2 regions of the Streptomyces sp. CNB091 genome follow, and region 1 is predicted to be linked to the other one. Evidence: riboswitches for the same ligand, from Rfam matches in the RefSeq annotation. Region 1 holds a riboswitch; the other holds the start of a gene.

Region 1 (14,360 bases):
ACCGGCCCGGTCCAAGTTTCTGTCACTCTCACCTGGAGAGTGCTAACGCCAATGATTAGCACTCGACCCCTGCGAGTGCAAGCGTCCTTCTCCGGATGTGGACAGCGGGGCGCCTCGAATGCGGGCGGCGCGGCGCCTCGGATGCAGGCGGCGGCGCACCTCGGACGCGGGACGGCAGCACGCCTCGGATGTACGCGGCGGCGCACCTCGGACGCGGGACGGCGACACGCGCCTCCCGGCAGGGCCCCCGGGACGCACGTAGGGCCCGGCTCCCTGATCCGGGGGCCGGGCCCTGCGTGCGTGAGTAGTGTCGTCGGACGACCGCGCCGAACTCAGCCGACGGCGAGCTTGACCATGTCGGCCTGGGGCCCCTTCTGGCCCTGCGAGATCTCGAATTCAACTCGCTGACCCTCTTCGAGGGTGCGGTACCCGTCCATCTGGATCGCGCTGTAGTGGACGAAAACATCCGCACCACCGTCGACCGCGATGAAGCCGTACCCCTTCTCCGCGTTGAACCACTTGACGGTGCCCTGAGCCATGCCTAACTCCCCTATTACTGGCCCTTGCACGGGACCGCACTTCGCGGACCCGGGTCGGAACTCACCCCCGACAGGAGAGGGTGTGCGGCGCCGCAGCGCGTCGACCGCGGCCGAATGTATCCGCCCAACTGCCCTCTGCAACAGGTCAATCGGACGAGAATTCTGGGCGCAGCAGAACACGCGAATATGCGGGTTTGCTGAGATTTACGGGCAAGTCGGGCCAGACAAAGGGCACTTATGCCGCAAGAGGTTCACGTACTTTGGCTGCATCTCATCGGAGCCGGGCGCATTCACATATGCGGGCGGCACGGGCAGCGGACGGGGCTTCCCCAACTGTACCGTGCTCAACCATACAGAATTGCCCCCTCCGCTTCTCTCGCGGAGGGGGCAACTGTGGTCACACGGAGGTGCGATGGGCCGCCGTGGAGCGGCCCGGGCGGTTCAGCAGCCGCCGGCGACGGCGGGAATGATCGAGACGCCCGCGCCGTCGGGCGTGACCGCGTCCAGGCCGCCCTCGAAGCGCACGTCGTCGTCGTTGACGTACACGTTCACGAAGCGGCGCAGCTTGCCCTGGTCGTCCAGGACGCGGGCCGCGATGCCCGGGTGGTCCTTCTCCAGGGACTCGATGACCTCGGAGAGCTTGGCGCCCTCCGCCGGGACCTCGGCCTGGCCGCCCGTGTACGTACGGAGGATGGTGGGGATGCGGACCTTGACGCTCATGGTGGGTGCCTTCCTGAAGTCTCGGGTGATCAGCCGGCGACGAGGCCCGCGGCGCGGAACGCGTCCAGGCTCGGCTTGATGGTCGCCGTGGCCTGCGAGGTCGCGGAGACCGCGTCCAGCGTCTTGAGGCCGTCGCCGGTGTTCAGGACGACGGTGGTGAGCGCCGGGTCGATGACGCCCGCCTCGACGAGCTTCTTCGTCACGCCGAGCGTCACGCCGCCCGCCGTCTCGCCGAAGATGCCCTCGGTGCGCGCCAGCAGCTTGATCGCGTCGACGACCTGCTCGTCGGTCACGTCCTCCACCGCGCCGCCGGTGCGGCGGGCGATGTCCAGGACGTACGGGCCGTCCGCCGGGTTGCCGATGGCCAGCGACTTGGCGATGGTGTTCGGCTTCTGCGGGCGCACCACGTCGTGGCCGGCCTTGAAGGCGGCGGAGACCGGGGAGCAGCCCTCGGCCTGGGCGCCGAAGATCTTGTACGGCCTGTCCTCGACGAGGCCGAGCTTGATCAGCTCCTGGAACCCCTTGTCGATCTTCGTGAGCTGGGAGCCGGACGCGATCGGGATGACGATCTGGTCGGGCAGCCGCCAGCCGAGCTGCTCGCAGATCTCGTACGCCAGCGTCTTGGAGCCCTCGCCGTAGTACGGGCGCAGGTTGACGTTGACGAAGCCCCAGCCCTCGCCGAGCGGGTCGCCGATGAGCTCGGAGCAGAAGCGGTTGACGTCGTCGTAGTTGCCCTCGATGCCGACCAGCTCACCGCCGTACACCGCGGCCATGACGACCTTGCCCTGCTCCAGGTCGTGCGGGATGAACACACAGGAGCGCAGTCCGGCCCGGGCGGCGGCGGCGCCGACGGCTCCGGCCAGGTTGCCCGTGGAGGAGCAGGAGAGGGTGGTGAAGCCGAAGGCGCGGGCGGCCTCGACGGCGATGGCGACGACGCGGTCCTTGAAGGAGTGCGTCGGGTTGCCGGAGTCGTCCTTCACGTACAGGCCGCCGGTGACGCCCAGCTCACGGGCGAGGTTGTCGGCCTTGACGAGCTTGGTGAAGCCGGGGTTGATGTTGGGCTTCTCCGCGACGTCCGCGGGCACCGGCAGCAGCGGGGCGTAGCGCCAGATGTTGTTCGGGCCGGCCTCGATGCGCTTGCGCAGCTCCTCCGGGGAGCCGGTGGGCAGGTCGTAGGCGACTTCCAACGGCCCGAAACAGGACGCACAGGCGAAAAGGGGGCCGAGGTCGAAACGCTCGCCGCACTCGCGGCAGGAAAGCGCCGCGGCGGGGCCGAGATCGACGGCCGGGGCGGAAGAAGCGGTCGTACCTGCAACGGTCTGAACAGCCATGATGGCGGAGGTCCCTTTCTCCTCATCTTCCCTACGACGCATTTCGCCGCAAGACGGAATTGGCACCTTCCCCACCGTGACCTCGCGGTCGGCAGGAGGGTTGCCGGGACTTCAACGGGCCGTTCCCTCAGTCCCTCTGGATGAGCTCTTATGGCGCTGGATCTTCGATCCAGGCGTTTATGCGCGCTCCGACCCCGACATGCGACGGCCATCCGCGTTGTTCAAGACTGTAACCGAAGCACCGGACCGTTGAGATAGTCGTCCGAACCGCGAGATGGATCACACACAGGGAGTGCCGACCGTGCTCGAAGAGGTGGAACGCTGGCTGACCAGGCGTTCCTGGTCGTCCGGCGACCGCCCGCTGAACCGGCTCACCGACGCCCGGGACGCCGATCCGCACCGCACGTCCGTGAGCGTGGTGCTGCCGGCGCTGAACGAGGAGGCCACGGTCGGCCGAATCGTGGCGACGATCCGCCGGGAGCTGATGGAGAAGGTCCGGCTCGTCGACGAACTCGTGGTGATCGACTCCGGCTCCACCGACGCCACCGCCGCCGTGGCCCGGGCGGCCGGCGCCCGGGTGGTCCACCGGGACGCGATCCTGCCCCGCGTCCCGGCCCTGCCCGGCAAGGGCGAGGTGCTGTGGCGGTCACTCCTGGTGACGAGCGGCGAGATCGTCTGCTTCGTCGACGCCGACCTCAGGGACTTCTCCGCGGACTTCGTCTCGGGCACGGTCGGACCGCTGCTCACCGACCCGTCCGTCCAGTTCGTCAAGGCGATGTACGACCGCCCGCTCGGCGACAGCGCAGGTCAGGGCGGTCGGGTCACCGAGCTGGTGGCGCGCCCGCTGCTCAATCTGCACTGGCCCCAGCTGGCCGGGTTCGTGCAGCCGCTGGGCGGCGAGTACGCGGTGCGGCGGTCCCTGCTGGAGCGGCTGCCGTTCCCGGTCGGTTACGGAGTGGAGCTGGGCCTGCTGGTCGACGCGCTGCACACGGTGGGCCTGGACGCGCTGGGCCAGGTCGACGTCGGCGTACGGAAACACCGCCACCAGGACGGGCAGGCGCTGGGCCGGATGGCGGCGGCGATCTACCGCACGGCGCAGCTGCGGCTCTCCCGGGGTCATCTGGTGCGGCCCGCGCTGACCCAGTTCGAGCGCGGCGACGACGGCTTCGTACCCCGCACCCATGCGGTGGACACGGAGGAGCGGCCGCCGATGCGGGAGATCGCGGAGTACGCGGAGCGCCACGCGGCGTGAGGCGGTGGGCCGCATGACGCCCTGAGGCGTTTGGGGGCTTCCCGAACGGGCTAGGTTCCGCTACATGGTCTCCGAGCACGCCGAACACGAAACCGAACCCGGATCCGAACCCGCGGCCGCCGCCTCCACCGCCCAGGTCCTCGTCGCGTCCAACCGCGGCCCGATCTCGTACACGCTCGGCGAGGACGGGACGCTCGACGCCAAGCGCGGCGGCGGCGGTCTCGTCTCCGGGCTGAGCGCCGTCGACGACAAGCTGTGGGTCTGCGCGGCCCTCGGCGACGGGGACCGCGAGGCGGTGCGGCGCGGGGTCGGCGAGGCGGGCGTGCGGATGCTCGACATCGACGCCGAGGTCCACGCGGACGCGTACAACGGCATCGCCAACTCGGTGCTGTGGTTCGTCCACCACCTGCTCTACCAGACGCCCGTGGAGCCGGTCTTCGACGCGGAGTTCCGCCGCCGGTGGGCCTCGTACGAGACGTACAACCGGGCCTTCGCCGAGGCACTCGCCGAGGAGGCGGGCCCCGGGGCGTCGGTCCTCGTGCAGGACTACCACCTGGCCCTGGTCCCCGGCATGCTCCGTGAGCTGCGCCCGGACCTCAGGATCGGCCACTTCTCGCACACCCCGTGGGCGCCCGTCGACTACTACCGGCTGCTGCCCGACGACATCGCGGAGCAGCTGCTGCGCGGCGTCCTCGGCGCGGACCGGGCCGCGTTCCTGACCCGCCGCTGGGCGGACGCGTTCATCGGCTGCTGCACGGAGATCCTCGGCGGCACGGGCCGGACGAGGATCGGGGTGCACGGCCTGGGGGCCGACGCGGACTTCCTGCGCCGGCGCTCGCACGAGGCGGACGTGGACGAGCGGATGGCGGCGCTGCGGGAGCAGGTGGGCGAGGGCCGGAAGACCATCGTCCGGGTGGACCGCACCGAGCTGTCCAAGAACATCGTGCGCGGCCTGCACGCGTACCGGGCCCTGCTGGACGCCCACCCCGAGTGGCGCGAGCGCGTCGTGCACATCGCCTTCGCCTACCCCTCCCGGCAGGACCTCGCCGTCTACCGGGACTACACGGCGGCGGTGCAGACCCTGGCCACGGAGATCAACCAGTCGTACGGCACGGAGACCTGGACGCCGGTCGTGCTCCACGTCAAGGACGACTTCGCCCGCTCGCTGGCCGCGTACCGGCTGGCGGACGTGGCCCTGGTCAACCCGATCCGCGACGGGATGAACCTGGTCGCCAAGGAGGTCCCCGTCGTCTCCGACCACGGCTGCGCGCTGGTGCTGTCGCGGGAGGCGGGGGCGTACGAGGAACTGGGCGAGGACGCGATCGTGGTGAACCCGTACGACGTGGTGGGCACGGCGGAGGCCCTGCACGAGGCGCTGACGATGAGCGCCGACGAACGGTCCGGCCGCACGAAGCGCCTGGCCGAGGCGGCGACCGCGCTGCCGCCGCAACAGTGGTTCCTGGACCAGCTGGAGGCGCTGCGGCAGGGGTGAGGGCTCACGGGACGGGGGCCCTGCTCGGCTGGGCCACGGCCACGGACGAGAAGACGGGAGCTGCGGGACGGGTCGAGGACACCTACCTGGTGCGGCTGACCGAGCCCCTACCCGCGGGCCGGGCTGCTCTCGGCACGCTGCTCGTGACCGCGAAAGCCTGATGCCCGGCCGGGACCCCCGTCGGGGCCCTTCTCCTACAGCCGCTCGGCCAGGGCCGCCAGGAACGCGACCACGGCGGCCGGGCCCGGCACCGACAGGTCGGCCCGCTCGGCCAGTTCGGGCACCTCGGCGCTGCCGCTGCACACCAGGAGGCCGGGGATGCCGTCCGGGCCCTCGGTCCGCAGCTTCTCCACCGCCGCGAACGCGGCGAGGTCCCCGAGGTCGTCGCCCGCGTAGATCACGGACTCGGCGTCCAGCTCCGCGACGAATCTGCCGAGCGCGACGCCCTTGTCCATACCGGGCGGGCGCAACTCCAGGACCTGGCGGCCCGGTTCGACGATCAGCCCGTGCTTGGCGGCCAGCTCGCCCAGGGGCCCGCGCAGCGTCTCGAAGGCCGCCTGCGGGTCCTGGGCGCGCCGGGTGTGGACGGCGACGGCCTGCCCCTTCTCCTCGATCCAGGTACCGCGCCACGAGGCGAACTCGTGCAGGAAGCCGGGGAGTTCGGCCCGCGCGGCGGCGACGCCGGGGTGCGGGGCGGGGGTGTTCACGGTGCCGGTCACGGCGTCCCAGCGTTCGGCGCCGTAGTGCCCGAGCACGACGAGGTGCTCCAGTCCGGGGACGCCCGCGAAGCCTCCGTAGCGCACCGCGACGCCCGCCGGACGGCCGGTGATCACGGCGACGGCGGCGACCTTCGGCGCGAGCGCCGCGAGCGCGGCCACCGTGCCGGGGTGGGCGCGGGCCTGCTCGGGGTCCGGGACGATGTCGGCGAGCGTGCCATCGAAGTCGAGGGCGACGACCGCGCGGTCGGGCCGGGCGAGGACGGCGTCGAGCCCCTCGCGGCCGGCCGGGGTGGTCGGGTTCGGCAGATGTACGGAGTGGCTGCCCATGGGGCGAGCTTATGCCTTGAGCGGGTTGTTCACGAGCCTTGTGGGCCGTCGCCCCTCCTTCTCCCCGCGCCCCGCACCCCGGCCCCACCGGCCCCGCCGGCTTGACAGTCGTTCCCCCACGACTCCATGATTCCATTAATTGACTAATGGAATTGAGGTGAGGTGCGTGGCGGACACGGGCACTCCGAACGCGACGTCCGGCAGCTGGGCGCTGGAAGCCCGCGGCCTGGGCAAGCGCTACCGACGCGGCTGGGCACTGCGCGACTGCTCCTTCCGGATCCCGGCCGGCCGCATCTGCGGTCTGGTCGGCCCGAACGGCGCGGGCAAGAGCACCCTGCTCGGACTGGCGACCCGACAGGTGCAGCCGACCACCGGCGAGCTGCGGATCTTCGGCGTACCGGTCGACGACCCCGCCGTGCTGCCCACCTTCGCGTTCCTCGGCCAGGAGAAGCCGCTGTTCAAGCGGTTCACCGTGGCCGACACCCTGCGCATGGGCGCCGAGCTGAACCCCGCCTGGGACGCGGCCGCGGCGACACGGATCGTCCGCTCGGGCAACATCTCGCCGCACGCGAAGGTCGGCACGCTCTCCGGCGGTCAGCGCACCCGCGTGGCCTTCGCGCTCGCCTTCGGCAAGCGGCCGGACCTGCTGCTCCTGGACGAGCCGATGTCGGACCTCGACCCGCTGGCCCGCGACGAGATGAGCACCCTGCTGATGGCGGAGGCCGTCGAGCGCGGCACCACGGTGGTGATGTCCTCGCACATGCTGACCGAGCTGGAGGACATGTGCGACTACCTACTGGTCGTCTCCGAGGGCCGGATCCGGATGGCCGGTGACGCCGACGCGCTGGTCCCGGCCCACGCGCTGGTCACCGGGGTGGCCCGGGACGGCTCGCTGCCGCCCGAGCTGGCCGACCACACCGTCGTCGAAACCCGCCTCCAGGGGAGGCAGTTCCAGGCGATGATCCGGCCGAAGGCGCCGATCCCAGCCGATTGGGAGAGCGCCGAACCCTCCCTGGAGGAAGTCCTCCTCGCCCATCTCCGCTCCCCGGACGCGCCCTCGCTCTACACCCAGGGCGCCCGCGTCGAGGCCGAAGGGACCCAGGCCGCATGAGTACCACCCTCACCGAGAAGCCCGCCGAAACCGGCTCCGGACGCCGCCTGCTGCGCGGGATGCCGTGGCTCGTCGTACGCCAGCACCGGACCGCGCTGACCTGCGTCCTCGGCCTCACACTGCTGACCGCGCTCTGGATCGCGTACGAGCGCCACGAACTGGGCCAGCTGCTCGACGCGAGGGGCTGGCCGGAGAAGGACGCGGGCCAGCCGCTGGAGGACAACCGCGGCTACGAGTACATCACCTCCATCCTCGGCGGCCTCCCCCTGATCCTCGCCGTCTTCATCGGCGCCCCGCTGATCGCGGGCGACCAGGAGAACGGCACCGCGCAGCTCGTCACCACCCAGTCGGCGACCCGCCGCCAGTGGCTGATCACCAAGCTGGGCCTGGCCTACACCCTCGCGCTGGTCTCCGGCGTGGTGCTCTCGGCGCTGTTCACCTGGTGGTGGAAGCCGTACCGCTCCGTCTTCCTCAGCGACTGGATCGACGGCGTCATCTTCGACAACACCGGCCCCGTCCTGCCCGCGCTCCTCCTCTTCCTCACCGCGGCCGGCATCACCATCGGCGCCCTGATCCGCCGGACGCTCCCGGCCATGGTGGTCACGTTCCTCTTCACGGCAGTCACCACCATGTTCGTCTGGGACGAGGTGCGCCGACGCCTCGGCGACACGCACCTCTTCACCTACCCGATGGGCAGCGAACTCCCGGCCCGTTACGCCGAGGCGTACGAGGTGGACCGCTGGGTCGGCAGCGCCGACGGGACCCTGTACGGCTGGGGCACCTGCGCCGAGGCGACCGAGAAGGCGCAGAACGCGTGCATCAAGGAACACGGCATCGTCAACGACGTGATCGAATACCTCGACTACAGCCAGATGGCGCCGATGCAGTGGACCGCCGCAGGCATCCTGCTCGCCGGGACAGCCCTGCTCACGGCGTGCACCCTGTGGCGGGTCACCCGCCGCCCGCTGTGAAGACCGCCCTCTCCTCCTACGTGAAATGTCGCAAGCGAGCGGAAGGTGAAGACCGTGGTCGTGTTCCGCATCGACCGGCGCAGTGGAGTGGCGACCTATCTCCAGATCGTCCGGCAGGTCGAGCAGGCGCTGCGCATGGGCGCGCTGGAGGAGGGTGACCGGCTGCCCACCGCCGCCCAGGTCGCCGCGACCACCAAGGTCAACCCGAACACGACCCTGAAGGCCTACCGCGAACTGGAGCGCATGGGCCTCGCCGAAGTGCGCCAGGGAGCGGGCACGTTCATCACCCGCTCCCTGGCCCAGCCCCAGTCCGGCCCCGGCTCACCGCTGCGCTCCGCCCTCGCCGAATGGCTGGACCGGGCCCGCGCCGAGGGCCTCACCGGGCAGGACGTCACGGCCCTGTTCCACGCGGCGTTCGAGAGCGCGTACCCGGGCGAGGCGCCGGACTGACCGACCGGGACCGACCGGCCGCGCCTGACCCGCGCCGGACCGACCGGCGCCGCACCGACCGCCCCGTCCTGACCGGCGCCGGACGACCGACCGGCGTGGGTCAGGCGCGGTTGTAGCGGTAGCCGCTGCCGTGGGCCGGGCCGACATCGTGCTGGATGCCGGACCCTGCGACGGCGAAGAACGAGGGGTCGGTGTCGCGGCACATACCGGTGGAACGGGCCTGGTCCACCACGGCCGTACCGACGTTGATCCGCTGCCCGCCGTCCGCCACGGACGTCAGCTTCGCCGTGTACTCGCAGTGCCCGGAGCCCTGTACGTCGGCGACGAGGGTCACCGCGCTCTGCCCCGGCGACACCCGCCGGACGACCACGGTGTGGGGCTGGAGGACGTCGTACTGGGACGCGATGGTCCAGGTCCCGACGAAGTGCTGCGGCACCCGGCCGTCCGGGGCGGGGGGATCCGGGTCCGGGGCGGGCGGTTTCGCGGCACCCCCGGAGCCGCCCGCCCCCGACGAACCGGCCCCGCCCTCCGCGGCGCCCCTGCCGGAGGCAGCCGCCCCGTCGCCCCCGGACGACCCGCCGCCTCCGGAGGCGGAGCCACCCCCGCTACCGGCGTCCTGCCCGTTCTGACCGTCACCACCGTCGCCGCCCTGGCGCTTCTCCGTCCCGTTCTCCTTCTCCTTCTCCTTCGCCTTCTCGTTCTCGCCGTCCTTGCCGTCCGCGTCGTCGCTCTTCCCGGAGGGCGAGGCGGCAGAACCGGAGGGGGCGCCACTGCCGGCGGGCGGCGCGGTGGACCCTCCGCCACGGGCGTCGGTGGCGCCACCGGGGTCCCGGTTGAGGAAGGCCGTCGTGCCGCCGGCTGCCAGCACGGCGACGACGACGGCCGCGACGATCCAGGTACGCCGACGGCGATGCCGAGGCCGGTCCCCGGCCGGAGCGGGCGGGAGAGCGGGCGTCGAGTCGGCTGTCGGCGTACCCGGGCCGTCGCCCTTCGCCGACGCCGGCCGCAGATCGACGGTGCCGAGGTCGCGAGGAGCGGGGGCGGAGGCGGAGGCGGAAGCGGCCGGGGGCTCGGCGCTCCCCGGTACGGCCACGGCATCCTCGGCATCCGGCGCGTCCACGCCTCGCGGCACCTCCGGGGCGTCCAGGGCCTCCGGGTCACGCCGTACGTCCAGACCCACCGGCCGCTGCGCGGCATCAGCGACCGCCGCGCCCTCAGCGTCATCCCCGGCCTCCGGCGCCTCCACGGCCTCCGGCACCTCCGGCACCTCCGCGTCGAGCAGCAGTGCCGACTGCTGTGCCAGCCGGGCCAGGAGCACCGGCGGCAGCCAGGCGCCGCGCAGGGCGGCCGAGGACGGCGCAAGAGCCAGCGCCTCCAACAGCGCTTCCACACCCGGGCGTTCGGCGGCGCTCTTGACCAGGCAGCGTTCGATCAGCTCGCGCAGGGGGGTGTCCGTCACCGCGGCGAGGTCCGGCGGGGACTGGACGATCCGGAACATCACCGCGTGCTGGTTGCTCACACCGGACCCGAACGGCAGGCGCCCCGTGACCGCGTACATCAGCACACAGCCCAGGGAGAAGACGTCCGCCCCGGGCCCGGTCTCCTCGCCGAGGATCTGCTCGGGCGCCATGAAGCCGGGCGAGCCGATGACCATGCCGGTGCTGGTCAGCAGGGACTCCACGGAGACCTGGAGGGCGCGGGCGATGCCGAAGTCGATGACGCGGGGGCCGTCGACGGTGAGCAGGACGTTGGACGGCTTCAGGTCCCGGTGGACGATCCCGGCGGCATGGATGCCGCCCAGCGCCCGCAACAGCCCTTCGGCCAGGACGTGCACCGACTCGGCGGGCAGCGGACCGTGCTCCCGGACGGCCTGTTCGAGCGAGGGGCCGGGCACATAGCCGGTGGCCACCCACGGCGGCTCGGCGTCCGCGTCGGCGTCGAGCACGGGGGCGGTGTAGCGCCCGCCGACCCGCCGTGCCGCCGCGATCTCCCGCCGGAAACGGGCCCGGAACTCCCCGTTCGCGATGTGCTCCTCGTGCACGACCTTCACGGCCACGGTGCGCCCGCCCGCCGAGCGTGCCAGGTACACCCGTCCCATCCCGCCCGCACCGAGCCGCCCGAGCAGGGAGTACGGCCCGATCCGGGCCGGATCACCGGCCGCGAGCGGACGTATCCCTTCCATCGCCGTGTACCGCCCGCTGCCTTTGCCCGTGCCCTCGCCCATGCTGACCCGATCCCCCGATGGCCTTGTCCCCTACGGTCGTTCACGCCCGGCCGGAGCCGCGCGCGCCCGCCCAGGATAGGAGCCCAGGGGGCCTACGCTTCATGCGGATCCCGGCGGGAGGCAGGGTCAGGGAAGGCGGGGGCCGTCACCGGCGGGGCGCAGGCGGGCGAGGACCGACCGGAGCAGCGGCTCGCGCTGCTCGACCAGGTAGAAGTGGCCTCCGGGCAGGACGTCCAGCCGGAAGCCGCCGGACGCGACGTCGGACCACGCCGACATGTCCTCCACCGAGGTGCCCGGGTCCTCGTCCCCGATGTACGCGTACACGGGGCAGCCGACCGGATCGGCGGGCCGCGGCCCATAGGTCCCGACGATCGTGAAGTCGCCGCGGATGGCGGGCAGGATGATCTCCCGGAGGCCCGGGTCGCGGAGGACCGACTCGTCGGTGCCACCGAGCCGGCGCACCTCCTCGATCAGCGCTTCGTCACCCTGTTCGTGCAGGGCCCGCGGGGTCAGGCGGTGCGGCGGCCTGCGGCTCGACACATGCAGCGCCGCCGGGCTCCTCCCGTGCCGGTGCTCCAGGCGCAGCGTCACCTCGTGGGCGAGCGAGGCTCCCATGCTGTGGCCGAAGAGGGACAGCGGTACGTCGTGGAAGGGGAGGATCGCCTCGGTCACCCGGTCGGCCAGCTCGTCCATCGCCGTGATGCAGGGGTCGCCCAGCCGGTCCTGGCGTCCTGGATAGCGCGCGACCAGAAGCTCCGTACCGCTGTCGAACGCGGTGCCCCAGGAGTGGAAGAAGCCCGCCGAGCCACCCGCGTGCGGCAGGACCAGCAACCTGCGGCGGACGCCCGCCGTCGCGGGGTAGCGACGCAGCCATCCGTCCGCGACGACGTTCGCTGACGGTGCGGTGCGGTGGGCGCCGACGTTCATCCGGTCATCCTTCGGGCTGTACGGCTCTGGGCGATGGAGAGTCGGTCGGCGGGGAGTTGAAGTGATCGCGGAGCATGGTGATGGGGCGCATCCGCGGCGGGGCCGTGGATGCGTGCCGCGTTGAAGAATATCGCGTCGTGAAGCGGCAGTTCGGGGTTCCGGCCTCCCCGGACCGACGGAAAGAGGGGAAGGCCCGAACAGGAAGGGGAAGGGGAAGGGAAATTGACGGGTACGTAGAATCCGGGCGATGGGGACGAACACGGGGACCCGCGCCCGAGACCGCCTCCGGGAGCGTGCCGTCGGCCCGGTCTGCGCGGTCTTGGCGTTCTGCGTGGTGTCGGCCGGTCTGCTGGCGAGCCCGTCGGCCGGCTGGTGCGCGGTCCTGCCCATGATGGTCGCGGTGCTGGGCGCACTCGCCGTGGCCGCCCTGCACGCCAGGGCCCGGATCATCCCGGTGGCCGCCGCCGTGGTGGCCGTGAGCTCCGCCCTCGGCACCCTGCTCGGGGCCCCGCCGGCCCCGGAGGCGGCGACCGGCGTGGCCACCCTGGTGGAGATCACGGGGCTCCTGCTGCTCGTCTGCCTGGTCGCCCGGTACGCCGGGACCCGGCAGGCCTTCGCACTCTGTACCGTGCTCGGGGTTCTGGCATCGACGGCGCTCCTGCGGCTCCACCTCCCTCCGACCGCGCTGGAAGCCGCCGCGCAGAGCTCGTTCTTCGCCCTCGGTGCCATCGCCGCGGCCGCCACGGGCGGCGGCCTGCGCGCCCTGGAGACCCGAAGGATCCGGGCGGTGCACGACGCCCGTCTCAGCCAGCGCCTCCAACTGGCGGGCGATCTGCATGACTTCGTGGCCCACGACGTCTCGGGCATCGTCGCGCTGGCACAGGCGGCTCAGGTGATCGGCGTGGACCGGCCGGAGAAGATCATGCCGCTCCTCCAGCAGATCGAGACCTCCGGCCTCCAGGCCCTCGGCTCCATGGACCGTACGGTCCACATGCTCAGGTCCTCCGACGGAACGTCCCCGGCCGGCCGGGGCGCGACGGACGCGCCGCCGCCGGTGGCGTACGGCCTGGAGGACATCGTGGATGCGGTGGACCGGTTCCGCACGGCCGGCCGGGCCGAAGTCCGCCTGGACATGGACCGGTCGCCCGAGCGGATCGGCCGGATCCCCCGCGAAGTGGCGAGCACGGCCCACCGCGTGGTGGTGGAGGCGTTGACCAACATACGGCGGCACGCCGCCACCGCCCCGTGGGTGACCGTGTCCGTGACACCAGCACCCGAGTGCCCGCGACCGGTGCTCACCGTGTCCGTGACCAACGGCCCTCCCACAGGCGGCGAGACGGACGGTGGGCACCTCGGCGACCGCGAACGCCCCGGGGCCAGCGGTCTGAGAGGACTCGCCGAACGCGCCCGGACGCTCGGCGGAACCCTGGAGTCCGGTGTGCACGGGGAACACGAGAAGCACGGGGAGCGCGGGGAATACGGCTGGCGGGTCACCGCGGTCCTGCCCCTGGACTGAGGACACGGCATCGCCGAACCGATCCCTATGCGCTCGGCTCAGCTCGGCTCAGCCGCGGGCGCAGCGCTTGCACACCCCGCGCCGCCGGAGGTAGTAGGCGAGCGTGGCGGCCGCCAGGGCAACGCCCCACACCGGCCAGATCATCTCCGGAACCGTGGCTCCCCAGTCGTCCCTCTGGTTGTCGAAGGCCCCCTGGAAGTGCAACCGGATGTACATGACCCCGGCGATCGTCACCAGGACGGAGACCAGCGTGGCCGGGACGACGGCCAGGCTCGGCTCAACGGCACCCGCCGGCCCCTGAGGCCCACCATCCACCGGGGAAAGACCTCGCCCCAGCGCCGCACCAGGCCCAGGGTGAGCAGCGAGCCGAGCGCCCCCATGGTGGCGAGCGCGGCGCCCGCGAACAGCTGGTTGACCACCGTCCAGTTGATCGCGCCGAACTTCAGCATGAAGACATAGGCGAGATTGCCGAGGATGCGGAAGTCGGCGAGCGTGCAGAACACCGCGGCCGCCGAGAACACGGAGGCGCCCATCAGCACCCGGGCGGGAATCCGCCGCCGGCCCGGCAGCGCGAGGAGAAGAGCGACCGCCGCGCTGCCCAGGAACCCGCCCGCGGTCCACGGCGCCAGCCGGTCGCGGCCGACGTGCTCGAAGGCCGAGTACTCCGGGTTGGCATCGTCGGCGCCGAACGGAAGACCGTCCCCGCCGAAGGCCCAGTAGGCGTGGGCCAGCCCGTGGAGAAGAAGCACGAGCGCGGCCAAGTAGCCGATCCAGCCCGCCC
Region 2 (14,360 bases), on a different contig from region 1:
GGTGAGGGCCCCGGCGATCCGGGAGCGGGTGTACTCACCGAGATAGGTGATCGTGTCCGTGGCGTCGCCGATCCGGCGCAGCAGCTGTCGGGAGGCGGGCAGCTGCGCCCAGCCGGCCTCGTGGCCGTGGGTGGTGGCGACGAGCCGCCGGGCGCCCGCGCGGCGCAGCGCGGGGGCCATCAGGCCTAGCGGGGCGGCGGCGCCGAACCAGACGGAGGTGCAGCCGTGCTCGCGCAGCAGACCGGTGGCCCGGTCGGTGACGCGCGGGGTCGGCAGCAGCATCGTCGTCCGGTCGCGGACCACGGGGAACGGCTGCTCGGCGTCGAAGGCGGCGGTGGCCGCCGCGCCCTCCTCGCCGCGCTTCCAGGTGGAGGCGTAGACGACGACCCGGTCGGGGTCCAGGCGCAGCGCCATGTTGTGCAGGAACGCCTGGATGCCACCGGGGCGGGGCGGGAAGTCATTGGTCACGATCAAGGTCTTGTCCATCGTCGCCGACAGTACCGAACGGCCGCGCTTCACCGCTGACGCGCTCTGCCGACGGCATCATGAGCCGCCGGGAACCCGGCCGGACACGAGCGACGAAGAGGCGGCCATGACGGCGACGACGGCGACGGGACGAGAACCCATTGGTGCCGGGCCGTGGCCGTACGCGCTGTGGGCGCTGACCCGGGCCTGGCTGCTGGCCTGTGTGTTCCAGGTGGTCACGGTGCCCGGCCCGGACGTCACGGTGGACGTGTCGGTGATCTACCGGAGCTGGTACGAGACGCTGCTGACCGGCACGTATCCGCTGTCCGACGTCACCTGGCAGTACCCGCCCGGGGCCGCCCTGGCGATCCTCTCCCCCGCCCTGCTGCCGTTCCTGGAGTACGCGACCGCGTTCTTCGTGCTGGTACTGCTCTGCGACGCGCTGGTGCTGGGGCTGCTGCTGTACGCGGGCCGACGGCCGGGGTTAAGGGAGGCGGGCGCCTGGGTGTGGGTCGCGGGGGTGCCGCTGCTGGGTCCGACGGTCTACGCCCGCTACGACCTGATGGTGACGGCGGTCGCGGTGGCGGCGCTGCTGGCAGGGGTGCGCCGGCCCCGTGCGCTGGGGGCGCTGGCGGCGTTCGGGGCGCTGCTGAAGGGCTGGCCCGCGCTGCTGCTGGCCGGGGTGCGCAAGGGGTCTCCGACGCGGGCCGCGTGGACGTCGGCGGCGCTGACCGCGGCGGGGCTCGCGGCGGCGTTCGCGCTGTGGATGCCGGGGGCGTTCGCGTTCCTGGCCTTCCAGCGGGACCGGGGCACCGAGGTCGAGTCCCTGGGGGCGCTGGTCTTCCACGTGGCGCGGCACTTCGGCTGGGAGGGGCGGGTGGAGCTGCGCTACGGCTCGCTGGAGTTCGTCGGCCCGCACGTGGAGCTGGTGTCGACGCTGGCGTTGGGGCTCGGCGTCCTGGCGCTGGGCTGGCTGCTGCTGTGGCGGCTGCGGGCCCGGACGTTCGCCGCCCGCACCCCGGCCGAGGCGGCGTTCACCGCGGTGCTGCTGTTCACGGTCACCAGCCGGGTGATCAGCCCGCAGTACGTGGTGTGGCTGGTCGGGCTCGCGGCGGTGTGCCTGGTGTTCCGGGGGGCGGCGATGACGCTTCCGGCGGTGCTGGTGCTGGTGGCGGCGGGGGTGACGCTGCTGGAGTTCCCGGTCGGCTTCGGCCATGTGGTGGCGAGCGACGTGTGGGGGGTGGCGCTCCTTCTCGTACGGAACGGGCTGCTGGTGGCCGCCTCGCTGGTCGCGGCGCGGCGGCTGTGGCGGTCGACGGTGCCGGGGAGGCCGCGTGCCCGGGGCGCTCTTCTCGCGGGCGGGGGTCAGCCGAGCCGGGTGGCGAGGTAGTCGCGCCAGTCGGCGGTGAACTGCCCGGGGGTGGTGTCGAGCACCGCGTTCAGCGCCTGCTCCACCGCCCCCTCGCGCCCGTCGTGCGCGCCGACGGCCTCGTAGAAGGCGATCAGCTTCTCCTTGCCCCACCGCTCCGCGATCAGCTCGCAGGCCAGCCAGCCGCCCTCGTAGGCTCCCGCGAGTCTCGCCGGGTCTCCGTCGAAGCCGAAGTCCGGGTCGGCGGGGAGTTCGGCGGGGGTCCGGCCGCTGCGGACGGCTTCGGCCAGTTCGGGGGCGATGGTGTCGGCGGCGCGGTCCTCGCCCCGGTAGGCGGTCCAGTCGGCGAAGCCCTCGGAGAGCCAGACCGGGGTGGCGGTGGAGGTGCTGGTCCGGGTGGCGACATGGGTCGTCTCGTGGGTCAGGACGATCCGCTGCCCGAAGCTGCCCAGGGTGGCGTACGCCTGTGGGTTGACGATCACCCGGTCGGCGATGGCCGGGCGCTCGCCGGTGCCGCCGACCTCGCCGGTGGTGACGGCGGCGATGCCCCGGTAGTCGGACTCCGGCGAGCCCAGCAACCCGGCCATGGACTCGACGGAGTCCGGGACGAGGACGACCACCCGGCGGGTCCAGGGCCTCGGCCAGGCGTCCGAGACGGCCGGCACGGCGAGGTCCACGGTGTCGGCGACCTGGCGCAGCTCGCCCTTGGACTGGCCGACGCCCAGGACGATGCTGTGGGCGCCCTCGACGACCTCGACGTCCCCCTGCTGCCACAGCTGCCCGGAGGCTCCCTCGGCGGGCCGGTCGGCGGTGATGTACCAGCGCTCGCCGTCGCGCATCAGCTCCAGGACGCGGCGGGTGGCGACCGGGGCGGTGTCGTACCCGTCGATGCGGTAGCGCAGCTCCACGTCGGCGGTGGCCCACTGCCCGTCCTGCTGGGTGATGTCCTTGACGTCGTAGGTCCAGGACTTCAGGGGCACGTCGGCGAGCCGGTCCAGCTCGGTGCGCTGGGCGGCCCGCAGCTTCGCGGCGTCCGGCGCGAGGCCGTCGACGTACCCCGCCGGGTCGTGGGCGAGGACGGCCGCCGCGCGGCGTTCCAGGGTGGCGTCGAGGGCGCCGGTGGTGAGGTGGGTGTCCGTGTCGGCGGGGGCCGTGCAGGCGGCCGCGGTCAGGAGCACGGCGAGCAGCGGGCCCGCCGCCCGCCGTCGTCCCCGGGGGCGTCCCCCTCGCGCGTCACGTCCTCGTACGGCCACCCTGCCGATCGTACGGTCAGATCCTGTCGTACGGTCAGATCCGGGTCACCGAGGAGACGGGCATCATGCCGACGGGATCGTAGCGGACCGGGGCGCCCGGGTAGGGGGCGTGGATGACCTGCCCGTTGCCGACGTACATGCCGATGTGGCTGGCGTCCGCGCGGTAGGCGACCAGGTCCCCCGGCCGCGCCTGGGAGAGGGGCACCATGCGGCCCGCGTGGCGCTGGGCCTGGGAGGTGCGGGGCAGGCTCACCCCGGCCTGGGCGTAGGCCCACTGCATCAGGCCGGAACAGTCGAATCCCGAGGGCCCGTTGGCGCCCCAGACGTAGGGTCTCCCGAGCGCCTGGTGGGCGGCGGCCACGGCGGACATCGCGCGGCCCGAGCCGGGTGCGACGCCGGAGAGGTCGGGCGGTCCCTCGCGGCCGGAGCGGGAGGCCCGGTCGAAGGTGGCGCGTTCCTCGGGCGGCAGCGAGTCCAGCAGCCGGCGGGCCTCGCGGAGCTTGGACTCGACGGCGCGCTTGTGGCGGGTGACGGCGGCCCGGTTGCGCTCCAGCTCCGTCAGGGCGCGGGTGGTCTCCGCGCGGGTCTGGGCGAGCTTGCGCTGCGCGTGCCGCAGCTTGTCCAGGGTCATCGCCTGGCGGGCGCCGGCCCGGTCGAGGGCGGCGGCCCGCTCCAGGTAGGTGTCCGGGTCGGCGGAGAGCAGCAGGGCGAGCGCCGGGTCGATGGAGCCGGTGCGGTACTGCGCGCCCGCCATCGCGCCCAGCGCGTCGCGCATCCGGTTGACGCGTTCCTGGCCCCGGGCCGTGGCGTCCTGGGAGCGGTCCGCCTCGCCGCGCAGCCGGTCCACGCGTTCCCCGGCCTCGTTGTAGCGCTCGGTGGCCTGCTCGGCCTCCCCGTAGAGGCGGTCGACGGCTGCCTTGGCGCTCTCGCGGGTCTCCTTCGGGTCGGCGCTCGCCGGGGCCCCGGTCAGCGTCGCGGCCGCGGTGGCGGCGGCCGCCGAGACGACCGTGATCCGGACGCCTCTGGTGAAGCCGGACGGTGTGGAACGGCGATGGGACACCACAGGTAGCCGCACTCCCTTCCGCTGACGCGGTAGTGCGCAGCCCCTGCCGCCCGGGACGGGCGGACGGAGACCGGGAGCTGCGCGGCAGCCAGACAGTAATCGCGCGACTACGCACCGGCAAAAGACCGCGCCGGTGGCGGCGGAGGGGTACAACGCCGCCGCCCCGCCGGTGACCTTGGTCTCCGGCGGGGCGGTGCGTCAGTGTGGTGCCCGACGATTCCCTCGTTCGGGCGTGCCGCGGGCATGCCGTGACGTCAGATGCGGACGCCGAACTGGAAGGTTCCCATGTAGTCCATGGACTCGTAGCGGACGTTGGTGCCCGGCTTCGGGGCGTGCAGGACCTGGTTGTTGCCGGCGTAGAAGCCGACGTGCGCCAGATTGTTGAAGAAGACCAGGTCGCCCGGCTTGAGCTGGCTGCGGCCGATCTTCGTGCCGTCGTTGTGCTGGGTGAACGTGGTCCGGGTGATGGAGACGCCGGCCTGGGCGAAGGCCCACTGGGTCAGCCCGGAGCAGTCGTACGAGTTGGGGCCCGAGCCGCCGGAGACGTACGGCTTGCCGATCTGCGTGGCGGCGGCGGCCAGGGCGGCGGCTCCACGGCCGGACGCGGGGGACTCGTTGCCGAGTTCGACCCGGTCTCCGGCGGCGCGGCTGGCGCGCTGCTCGTCCTTCTTGATCTTGGCGCGCTCTGCCTGGGTCAGCGTGTTGAGCAGCCGCTGGGCGTCGGCCAGTTTGCCCTGGTACTTCTTCTTGTTCTCGCCGAGCGCCTTGCGGACGTCTGCGAGGTCGCCGAGCTTGTCCTGGGCTTCCTTGCGCTGCTGGGCGAGGGTGCGCTGCTTGGACTGGATCTTCTGCAGCGACTCCGTCTGCTTGACCGTCAGCTGGTCGAGCGCGGAGGCCTGGTCGAGGAAGCTGTCCGGGTCCGAGGCGAGGAAGAGGGCCACGGAGGGGTCGATGCCACCGGAGCGGTACTGCGCGGTGGCGATCGAACCGAGTTCGGTGCGCAGCGTGTTGAGCTCGGCCTGGCCGCGGGCGACCTTGTCCTGGAGCGCGTCGACTTCCTTCTTCAGGTTGTCCTGCTGCTCCTTGGCCCCGTTGTACTTCTCGGTGGCCGCCTCGGCCTCGTGGTAGAGATCGTCGACCTTCGCCTTGACTTCGCTCTTGCTCGGCTTGGGGTCGGCGTGGGCGGCCTGGGAGGTCAGGGCCACGGCCGCGGCGGCGGTCGCGGTGAGCACGGTCACGCGGGTGCGGCTCGGCTGCTTGGGACGACGGTGGGACGCCACGAAGGCGAGCTCCTTCTTCCTCAGAGCCGCCTACCGGGCTGTGGGGGAAAGATTCCCCGGCTCCGTGCACATGACGGACTCGGCGGTTCCTTCGCCGCCACCCCCGATGGGTGATCAACCGTGCGAAGGTTCGAGGCCTGACCCTAGTGACCATCTTGTGATCAGTTCAAATCCTCACAGGATTTTTCTCGTCACACCAGGCACTTCTTTACTCTCAACCCCACCGCGCGTAGCGGCGACTTGACGGTACGTTCCCAGAAATCCGGCATGCCACACATGTCACGCATGTTCCGCTAGACGCGCGAAAGGCGCTTGAGGAGCAAGACGGACGCGACCGGCCGCGCGCCGGCCTTGGCCACGCCGTCCGCCACCTCCCGGTCGGTGGAGACGACCACCACGGGCCGCCCCGGCGGTTCCGCGCGCGCCAGTTGACGGATCAGCTCGTCCGCCGTGACCCCGGCCTTGCTGAACAGCACCCGTACGCCCCGGGGCGGGGCCAGCAGCACCGGGGCGGCCAGTTCGGCCCCGTCGAAGACGCAGGTCATCTCGGCGCCGGTCTGCGCCGCGAGCACCGAGAGCCCGCCCAGCAGCCGCAACCGCTGCTTCTCCAGCGGCATCTGGGGATAGCCGGTCTTGGTGACGTTGTAGCCGTCCACGATGAGGTGGGCCTGCGGCAGCGCCAGCAGCTGGTCGAGCAGCGCCGGATCGGTCTCCGAAAGGGCCCTGGCAGCGATGTCCTTGGGTGACATCCGGCCGGGCTCCACCGCGTCCACGGTGTCGGCGGGACGTGTCGTCGCCGGGGGAAGCGCCAGCTCCCGCCGCAGCCCCGAGGCCGCGTCCAGCACGGTGTCCAGGAGCAGCCGCAGCCGCATGTCCTCCACCGAGCGGCCCTCACGCGCGGCCCGGCGGCTCGCCTCCAGGGCCGCCTCGGCCTCCCCCAGCCGCCCCTTGAGCCGACGCGACTCGCTCTCCGCGGCGGAGAGCTGGGCGGCCGACTCGGCGCGTACGGTGTCGGCCTCGGCGGCGCCGCGGCGCAGGGCGGCCTCGCCGCGCTTCACCTCGCTCAGGGCGCTGCGCAGCTTGCGGTGCAGCGACTCGGCCTCCTTGCGGGCCGCCTCCAGCTCAGTGCGCAGCCGCTCGGTCTCGGCGCGGGTGTGGGCGCGGGCCCGCTCCAGCTCCTCGCGCAGGTGCTCCAGTTCGCGCCGGGTCTCCTCGTCGGCCCGTTCCGCGTCGGCGCGCTGGACCTCCTCGCCGGCCGATTCGACCAGCTTGACCCAGCCGACCGGGCGCAGCACGTAGGCGGCCGCGGCCACATCGAGGGGATCGGCGGCGGCGGGCGGCGAACCGGCCTCCAGCGCGCCGGTCAGCTCCGGCTGGGACTGGCCCAGCCGCTCCCCGATGCGCTGACGGAAGAGGGCGTCGCTCTCCAGGGCGGCGGCCATCGCGTTCCCCGCGAACTTCGCCCGCCGGGTCGGGGTGAACCGGGCGTACTGTCGTAGCTGGGCGGGCAGTTCGGAGACGGTCAGGCCACCGAAGGCGTCCGAGACCAGCGCGATCACCCGCCGCCGGACACCCTCGGGCAGCGGACGGCCGAGCACCTCCGCACCGCCGTCGGCCTCATCGGCCGGTCCGGCGCCGCTGGTCGGCTGATCCACCGTCCGTCACCCCATAGATATGTCGAAGGGTGCGCTCCCTCAGGAAGCGGCACCCGGCCTGTCCACCAGTTCGATCTGGTCCACCGCGTTGCACCAACGACAGCGGACCGACTCGATGGTCTCACTGACGACCTCCCGCTCCTCGACACTCGACTCACCGGCCAGGTCGAGATGCACGTACTCCACGACCTTGGAGGAGCGGGTCACGTCGAAGCGCGTGAGATTGCCGCACAACGTGCAGCGCCAGCGGGTCCCGTCGGTCGGCAGGGGAACCGTCGTCATCGTTGCGTCCTCTTTCGTCGTCGCCAGGAGCCCGCGCCGGGCGCGCCGCCGCGTCTCCACCTGTCTACGTCAAGGATCTCGCGGTGCGCCGTCGAACTGCGGAATTCCTGGCGTAACCCTACGGCCTCGCGTATAGGCATCGGCACGGCGAGGCGCTTCATCCGGTTCTCCACCGGTACGTCATGCTCTGTCCATGATCGATGGGCGGCAGACCGACCGGCGGACCACGGCGGGGAGGATCCGGGACGCGGCGGCGTCGAGCGGCGCCCCGGTCACCTACGGGCTGATCGCCGTCTGCGGTGTGATCTTCCTGATCAGCCCGCTCTCCGGGTTCGGCGGCGCCGGCCACGGGAGCGAGGACGCGCTTCTCGCCGCGCAGGCCGGGTACTTCGAGCGGTGGGGGGTGATCCCCGCCGAGCTGTGGGCGGGGTCCACGCATGCGCTGATCACACCGTTCACCGCGCTGTTCGTGCACGGCAGCTGGCTGCACCTGCTGGGGAACCTGCTGTTCCTGTACGTGTTCGGCGCGATGGCCGAGGAGCGCATGGGCCGGTTGCGGTTCGCCCTGTTCTACGTGGGCTGTGGCTATGTGGCCCTGGTCTGCTACGCGGCGGCGCACGCGGACTCCGGGCAGACGCTGGTCGGTGCGTCGGGGGCGATCTCCGCGGTGCTCGGCGCGTTCCTCTACCTCTTCCCCCGGACCCGGGTGACCAGCCTGTTCCCGTTCCTCTTCTTCCTGCCGCTGCGCTTCCCCGCCTGGATGGTGCTGGTCTTCTGGTTCGGGCTCCAGTGGGCGGCGGCCCAGGGGGCGGGCAGCGGGCCCGGGGTGGCGTACCTGGCGCATGTGGCGGGCTTCGCGGCCGGGTTCCTGTGCGCCTGGGTGAGTTATGGACGGAGAGCTAGAGTGAAGGTTCCAGCCACCGAGGGAGACAGCCAGCCGTGATCACCGCGATCGTGCTCATCAAGACCAGCGTGGACCGGATTCCGGAGATCGCCGAGGCCATCGCCGCGCTGGACAGTGTCAGCGAGGTCTTCTCCGTCACCGGCACCTACGACCTGATCGCCATGGTCCGGGTCGCCCGGCACGACGACCTCGCCGACGTCATCCCCGGCCGGATCAGCAAGATCCCGGGCGTCGAGGGCACCGACACGCACGTGGCGTTCCGTACGTACTCCCAGCACGACCTGGAAGCGGCCTTCGCCATCGGCCTCGACGCGTAGGGCCTGACGACGGGCCCTGGGGAACACCGGCGACGCACCTCGGCCGGGGACAGGCGGCGCGCCTGTCCCCGGCCGAGGTGTTTCATCAGAACGTGTCAGACCTGGGCGGCTTCGCCCCGGTCCGGGACGCAGCGGCCGTCCTCGGTGCGGTAGTTCCACCGGGCGCCCTCACGGACCAGCTCGGAGACCGCCCGCAGGAACCGGTCGATGTGCTCGTCGGGCGTACCGGCTCCGAAGCTGACGCGGATCGCGTTGAGCGAGCGCTCGCCCGGCTCCGCCTCCGGCGCCCCGCACTCGCCCGGGTCCTGCGGGTCGCTGCCGAGCAGGGTACGCACCAGCGGGTGGGCGCAGAAGAGGCCGTCGCGGACGCCGATGCCGTACTCGGCGGAGAGGGCGGCGGCGAAGTGCGAGCTGTTCCAGCCGCGCACCACGAAGGAGATGACGCCGACCCGGGGGGCGTCGTCGCCGAACAGCGAGAGCACTTGCACCTCGGGCACCTCGGCGAGCCCCTCGCGGACCCGGCCCACGAGCTGCTGCTCCCGGGCGACCAGGCCCTCGAAGCCGGCCTCGGTCAGGGCCTTGCAGGCGGAGGCGATGGAGTAGACGCCGATGACGTTGGGCGAACCGGCCTCGTGGCGGGCGGCCGTGGTGTGCCAGTCGACGTCCACGCCGCCGTCGGCGCGCCGGGCGACCTTGCGGGACGCGCCGCCGCCGGCGAGGTACGGCTCGGCGGCCTGGAGCCAGTCGGCGCGGCCGGCCAGGACGCCGGAGCCGAAGGGCGCGTAGAGCTTGTGGCCGGAGAACGCGACCCAGTCGACGTCCAGTTCGGCGATGTCCACGGGGTGGTGCGGGGCGAGCTGCGCGGCGTCCAGGACGATCCGGGCGCCGTGTGCGTGGGCGGCGGCGGCCAGTTCCCTCACGGGCCACAGCTCGCCGGTCACGTTGGACGCGCCGGTGACGCAGACGAGAGCGGGGCCGTAGGGGTCGCGGTCGGCGAGCGCGTGCTCCAGGGTCTCGACGGCCTGCGCCGGGGTGCGGGGCGCGTTGAGGTAGGTGACCTGGGCGTCGCGCCAGGGCAGCAGGGACGCGTGGTGCTCGGTCTCGTAGACGAAGACCTGGCAGTCGGCGGGGATCGCGGCGGCCAGCAGGTTGAGGGAGTCGGTCGTGGAGCGGGTGAAGACCACCTGGTCGTCCGCGCGGCAGCCGAGGAACTCCGCGACCGTACGGCGGCTGTTCTCGAAGAGGTCGGTGGAGAGCTGCGAGAGGTAGCCGGCGCCGCGGTGGACGCTGCCGTAGTACGGGGCGTACGCGGCGACGTCGTCCCAGACCCGCTGGAGGGCCGGGGCGCTGGCGGCGTAGTCGAGCGCGGCGTAGGTCACCTCACCGCCGGTGACGAGCGGGACCGTGACGTTCTGCCCCAGAACGGGCAGGGGGGCACAAACCGACGAGTCGGGGGCAGCGGTGGGGACAGACATGACGAACTCCCGTAACAGGCAGGCGAAATCCATGCGCCGGCAGTACGCGGCAGCGCAGGGGGGAAGAGAAAGGGTGCGCGGAAGGAGGGCGGTCAGCCCTGGGCCCGCCGTTCGGGTCAGGCCGGATCAGGGAGCGGGATCCGGTGCGTGCAGCTGCAAGGCGGAGGATTGAGGCAACGCGGATGGGGTCTCCCCTGCTCAAGCGAAGCCGAGAGCTTGGGGAAGTTGGTGATTGACGACAACGCCGCAGATGTGCGTGCCGGATCCCGCGAGCCCGGCCTGACCCGAACGGCGGGCCCTAGCGCATTCGCTTGCTCACAGAAGACTCCCTAGGGACCAGGACCCCGGGGGCTGGCATCCGCTGGATGCCGAGGGGCCCGCGCTTGCCACAGACCTCGCTGCCTGCGGCCTGGTCTTCACCCGGGGCACCCCGCCACGGACGGAGGGTTGCCGGACAGCGGGCCGGGGCCGTAGTCGCTGTCACTCATGACCTGCGCAGCATCTTGCCATACGTGTGCACACACGCAAGGGCGCAGTCCGGCATCCGGACTGCGCCCTGTGTCACACCGTGGGGGCCGCGGGCGGCTCCGTCGCGCGTTCAGGCGTTACTGGCCACCACCCAGCGCTCCAGGGCCCGCTTGGCGGCCCCGGAGTCGATGGCCTCGGCCGCGACGAGGATCTTCGCCGCGAGCTGTTCGGCCAGCGTGCCGGGGCCCGGGTCCAGGGCGACCAGGGCAGCCGCCGAGTTGAGCAGCACCGCTTCTCGTACCGCGCCGCCCTCCCCGTCCAGCAGCCGGCGGGCCACATCGGCGTTGTACGAGGCGTCGGCGCCGCGCAGCGCCTCGACGGGGACGATGGGCAGCCCGACCTCGCGCGGGTCGAAGGGCTCCTCGCGGACCGCGCCGTCGCGCACCACCCAGACCCGGGAGGTGGCGGTGGTGGTGAGCTCGTCGAGACCGTCGTCACCGCGGAAGACCAGGGCCGAGTTGCCCCGGTCGGCCAGCACGCCCGCGACGATGGGCGCCATCCGGGCGTCGGCGACGCCGACGGCCTGGGCGCGGACCTGGGCCGGGTTGGTGAGGGGGCCCAGGATGTTGAACGTGGTCTGCGCGCCGAGTTCCTTGCGGGCCTTGGCGGCGTACCGCAGCGCGGGGTGGAACTTCACGGCGAAGCAGAAGGTGATGCCCGCCGCTTCGGCGACCTCGACGACCCGCTGCGGGGTCAGCTCCAGGTTGACGCCGAGCTTCTCCAGCACGTCGGAGGAGCCGCTGGCGGAGGAGGCGGCCCGGTTGCCGTGCTTGACGACCTTGGCGCCGGTGCCGGCGATGACGATCGCGGACATGGTCGAGATGTTGACCGTCCTGGCGAGGTCGCCGCCGGTGCCGACGATGTCGACGGTACGGCCCGGCACGTGGATGGTGTTGGCGTGGGCGTACATCGCGCGGACCAGTCCGGTGACCTCGTCGACGGTCTCGCCCTTGGCCCGCAGCGCGACGGCGAACCCGGCGATCTGCGCGTCGGTGGCCTCGCCGCTCATGATGCGGTCCATGGCCCAGGCGGTCTCCTCGGAGCTGAGGTTCTCGCCGCGCAGGAGGGGGTTCAGGAGGCCGGGCCAGGAACGGTCCGCCACGCTGTCGCCGCCGTTCGGGGTCACAACGTTCATGGTCCGCTCCAGGGTCCACAGCCGGTCAGGAAAGATGGCTCCACCCTATCCAGCCGGGGAGACCGCGAAGAGCCCCGTCCATCGAATGGACGGGGCTCTCACGGTGGCGATCAGTTCAGGTGATCAGTGGTGGCCGTGGCCCTCGCTGATCTCCTTGTACTCCTCGGGGGTCGCCTTGGGGATCTGGTTCCCGTCGGCGAAGTACCCCTTGCTGAGCTTGGCGCGCAGCTTCTGCACCGGGGAGATCTTGCGCTTGACGCCGTTCTCGTCGACCGCGGGGCCGAGGTCGAGCGGCTGGTACTGCTCGTGCGCCGTGAGCGTGTGCAGCTGCCCGGGGCTGAGCGGCTCGTGGATCTCGACGAACTCACCGTGCGGCAGGCGCTTGATGATGCCGGACTCGCGACCGTGCAGCACCTTCTCCCGGTCGCGGCGCTGGAGGCCGAGACAGATCCGCTTGGTGACGATGAACGCGATGACCGGTCCGACGAAGAAGAAGATCCGGACGAACCAGGTGATGGCGTTGATCGACAGGTGGAAGTGCGTGGCCCACAGGTCGTTTCCACCGCCGACGAGGCCGATGAAGTACGCCGTGATCCAGGCGACGCCGAAGCCCGTACGGGTCGGGGCGTTGCGCGGACGGTCCAGGATGTGGTGCTCGCGCTTGTCGCCGGTGACCCAGGACTCGATGAACGGGTACACCGCGATCGCGGTGAGGACCACGCCGAAGCCGACCAGCGGGATGAACACGCCCAGGGCGAGCGTGTGGCCCCACAGGTTGATCTCCCAGCCCGGCATCACACGGACCAGACCCTCGGCGAAGCCCATGTACCAGTCGGGCTGGGCACCGGTGGACACCTGGTCGACCCGGTACGGACCGAGCGCCCAGATCGGGTTGATCGTGGCGATGGCCGAGATGGCCGCGATGACGCCGAAGACGAGGAAGAAGAACCCTCCGGCCTTCGCCATGTACACGGGCAGCAGCGGCATGCCGACGACGTTCTTGTTGGTCCGGCCGGGACCCGCGAACTGCGTGTGCTTGTGGTAGAAGACCAGGATCAGGTGCGCCACCAGCAGGCCGAGCATGATGCCCGGCAGCAGCAGGATGTGGATCGAGTAGAACCGGGCCACGAAGTCGTGGCCGGGGAACTCGCCGCCGAACAGGAACATCGAGATGTACGTGCCGACGATCGGCACGGACAGGATCGCGCCCTGGGTGAAGCGGACACCCGTACCGGAGAGCAGGTCGTCCGGGAGGGAGTAGCCGGTGAACCCGGTGAACATGCCGAGCACGAACAGCAGGAAGCCGAAGAGCCAGTTGATCTCGCGCGGCTTGCGGAACGCGCCCGTGAAGAAGACGCGCATCATGTGCACGAACATCGCGGCCAGGAAGATCAGCGCGGCCCAGTGGTGGATCTGCCGGACGAGCAGACCGCCGCGGACCTCGAAGCTGATCTTCAGGGTCGAGGCGTAGGCCTCGGACATCCGGATGCCCTGCATGGGCTCGTACGGACCGTGGTAGACGATCTCGCCCATGCTCGGCTGGAAGAACAGCGTCAGATACACACCCGTGAGGATGATGATGATGAAGCTGTAGAGCGCGACCTCACCGAGCATGAAGGACCAGTGGTCCGGGAAGATCTTGCGCATGTTGGCCTTGGCGAGGCCGTAGATGCCCAGCCGGCCGTCCGCCCAGTCGGCCACCCGCTCGCCGGCCGGAGCCTTGCGCTCGCTCGCCGGACCGGCGGCGGAGGGGTTCTTTGTCGGAGTACTCATCCGCGCTCCCAGAAGGCAGCACCGACGGGCTCGTCGAAGTCGCCGAGCGCCTCGAGGTTGCCCTCGCTGTTGACACCGATCCGCAGCTGCGGAAGGGGGTGGCCGGCCGGACCGAAGATGACGCGAGCGCCGTCGGAGAGGTCGAAGGTGGACTGGTGGCACGGGCAGAGCACGTGGTGCGTCTGCTGCTCGTACAGGCTGATCGGGCAGCCGACGTGGGTGCAGATCTTGGAGAACGCGACGATGCCCTCGTGGGCCCAGGCCAGTTGGCGCTTGTCCTTGATGTCGGCCGGCTCGATGCGGACGATCATCAGGGCCGCCTTGCCCATCTGCGTCTGGAAGTCGTGCGACTCCGGGTCGAGCCCCTCGGGCATGGCGAAGGCCAGCGACCCGACGGTGATGTGCTCGGGGCGCAGCGGCTTCATCGTGTTCATGTTGATGAGCTGCTTGCCCTCGGCCCACAGAGTGGTGCGGAGCTTCTTCTCCGGCAGCGGACCGAGGTCGCGCAGCAGGACCACGCCGGAGAGCGGCACCAGGGCCAGCGCACCGAACATGGTGTTGCGGATCAGCTTGCGCCGACCGATCGCGGACTCCTCGGCGCCGGCCTTGAAGTCGGCCAGGACCTGCGCCTTGACCTCGGGCGGGGCCTCGATCGGGTGTCGGTCGGCGGCGACCTCGACGTCGGACATCAGGGTGCGCGCCCAGTGGACGGCTCCCGCGCCGATGAAGAAGAGCGCCGCGCCCAGGGTGAGCCCCAGGGAGAAGTTGAGCGCGCTCACATGGCCGAAGGGCCAGATGTAGACGATCTTGTCCACCGGGAAGATGACGTAGGAGGCGATGAAGCCCACCGTCGCCAGCATC

The links. A riboswitch is a leader RNA that binds a small molecule or an ion and turns the genes downstream of it on or off. The one in region 1 is predicted to bind S-adenosylmethionine.
Region 2: linked by a shared signal. The riboswitch ahead of D581_RS0111810 (aminotransferase class V-fold PLP-dependent enzyme) and the one ahead of thrC (threonine synthase) in region 1 are both predicted to bind S-adenosylmethionine.

Annotation. Positions count from the first base shown of each region.
Region 1 is NZ_KB898999.1:194,063-208,422, forward strand. Features, by position in the region: gene D581_RS0119045 (cold-shock protein) at 333-539, opposite strand; gene D581_RS0119050 (MoaD/ThiS family protein) at 981-1,259, opposite strand; gene thrC (threonine synthase) at 1,289-2,590, opposite strand; SAM riboswitch class I at 2,610-2,737, opposite strand; gene D581_RS0119060 (glucosyl-3-phosphoglycerate synthase) at 2,892-3,842, shown strand; gene D581_RS0119065 (trehalose-6-phosphate synthase) at 3,907-5,334, shown strand; gene D581_RS1000000141330 (hypothetical protein) at 5,331-5,495, shown strand; gene otsB (trehalose-phosphatase) at 5,529-6,380, opposite strand; gene D581_RS0119080 (ABC transporter ATP-binding protein) at 6,547-7,491, shown strand; gene D581_RS0119085 (transporter) at 7,488-8,462, shown strand; gene D581_RS0119090 (GntR family transcriptional regulator) at 8,508-8,912, shown strand; gene D581_RS0119095 (serine/threonine-protein kinase) at 9,013-11,136, opposite strand; gene D581_RS0119100 (thioesterase II family protein) at 11,263-12,063, opposite strand; gene D581_RS0119105 (histidine kinase) at 12,311-13,579, shown strand; gene D581_RS1000000142170 (hypothetical protein) at 13,628-13,813, opposite strand; gene D581_RS1000000138635 (hypothetical protein) at 13,810-14,360, opposite strand, start outside.
Region 2 is NZ_KB898995.1:5,576-19,935, reverse strand. Features, by position in the region: gene D581_RS0111855 (glycosyltransferase family 4 protein) at 1-486, opposite strand, end outside; gene D581_RS0111850 (glycosyltransferase 87 family protein) at 593-1,855, shown strand; gene D581_RS0111845 (hypothetical protein) at 1,831-3,087, opposite strand; gene D581_RS0111840 (C40 family peptidase) at 3,122-4,150, opposite strand; gene D581_RS0111835 (C40 family peptidase) at 4,405-5,430, opposite strand; gene D581_RS0111830 (NYN domain-containing protein) at 5,724-7,085, opposite strand; gene D581_RS0111825 (hypothetical protein) at 7,125-7,367, opposite strand; gene D581_RS0111820 (rhomboid family intramembrane serine protease) at 7,561-8,310, shown strand; gene D581_RS0111815 (Lrp/AsnC family transcriptional regulator) at 8,307-8,588, shown strand; gene D581_RS0111810 (aminotransferase class V-fold PLP-dependent enzyme) at 8,684-10,063, opposite strand; SAM riboswitch class IV at 10,438-10,555, opposite strand; gene trpD (anthranilate phosphoribosyltransferase) at 10,662-11,726, opposite strand; gene qcrB (cytochrome bc1 complex cytochrome b subunit) at 11,850-13,499, opposite strand; gene qcrA (cytochrome bc1 complex Rieske iron-sulfur subunit) at 13,496-14,360, opposite strand, start outside.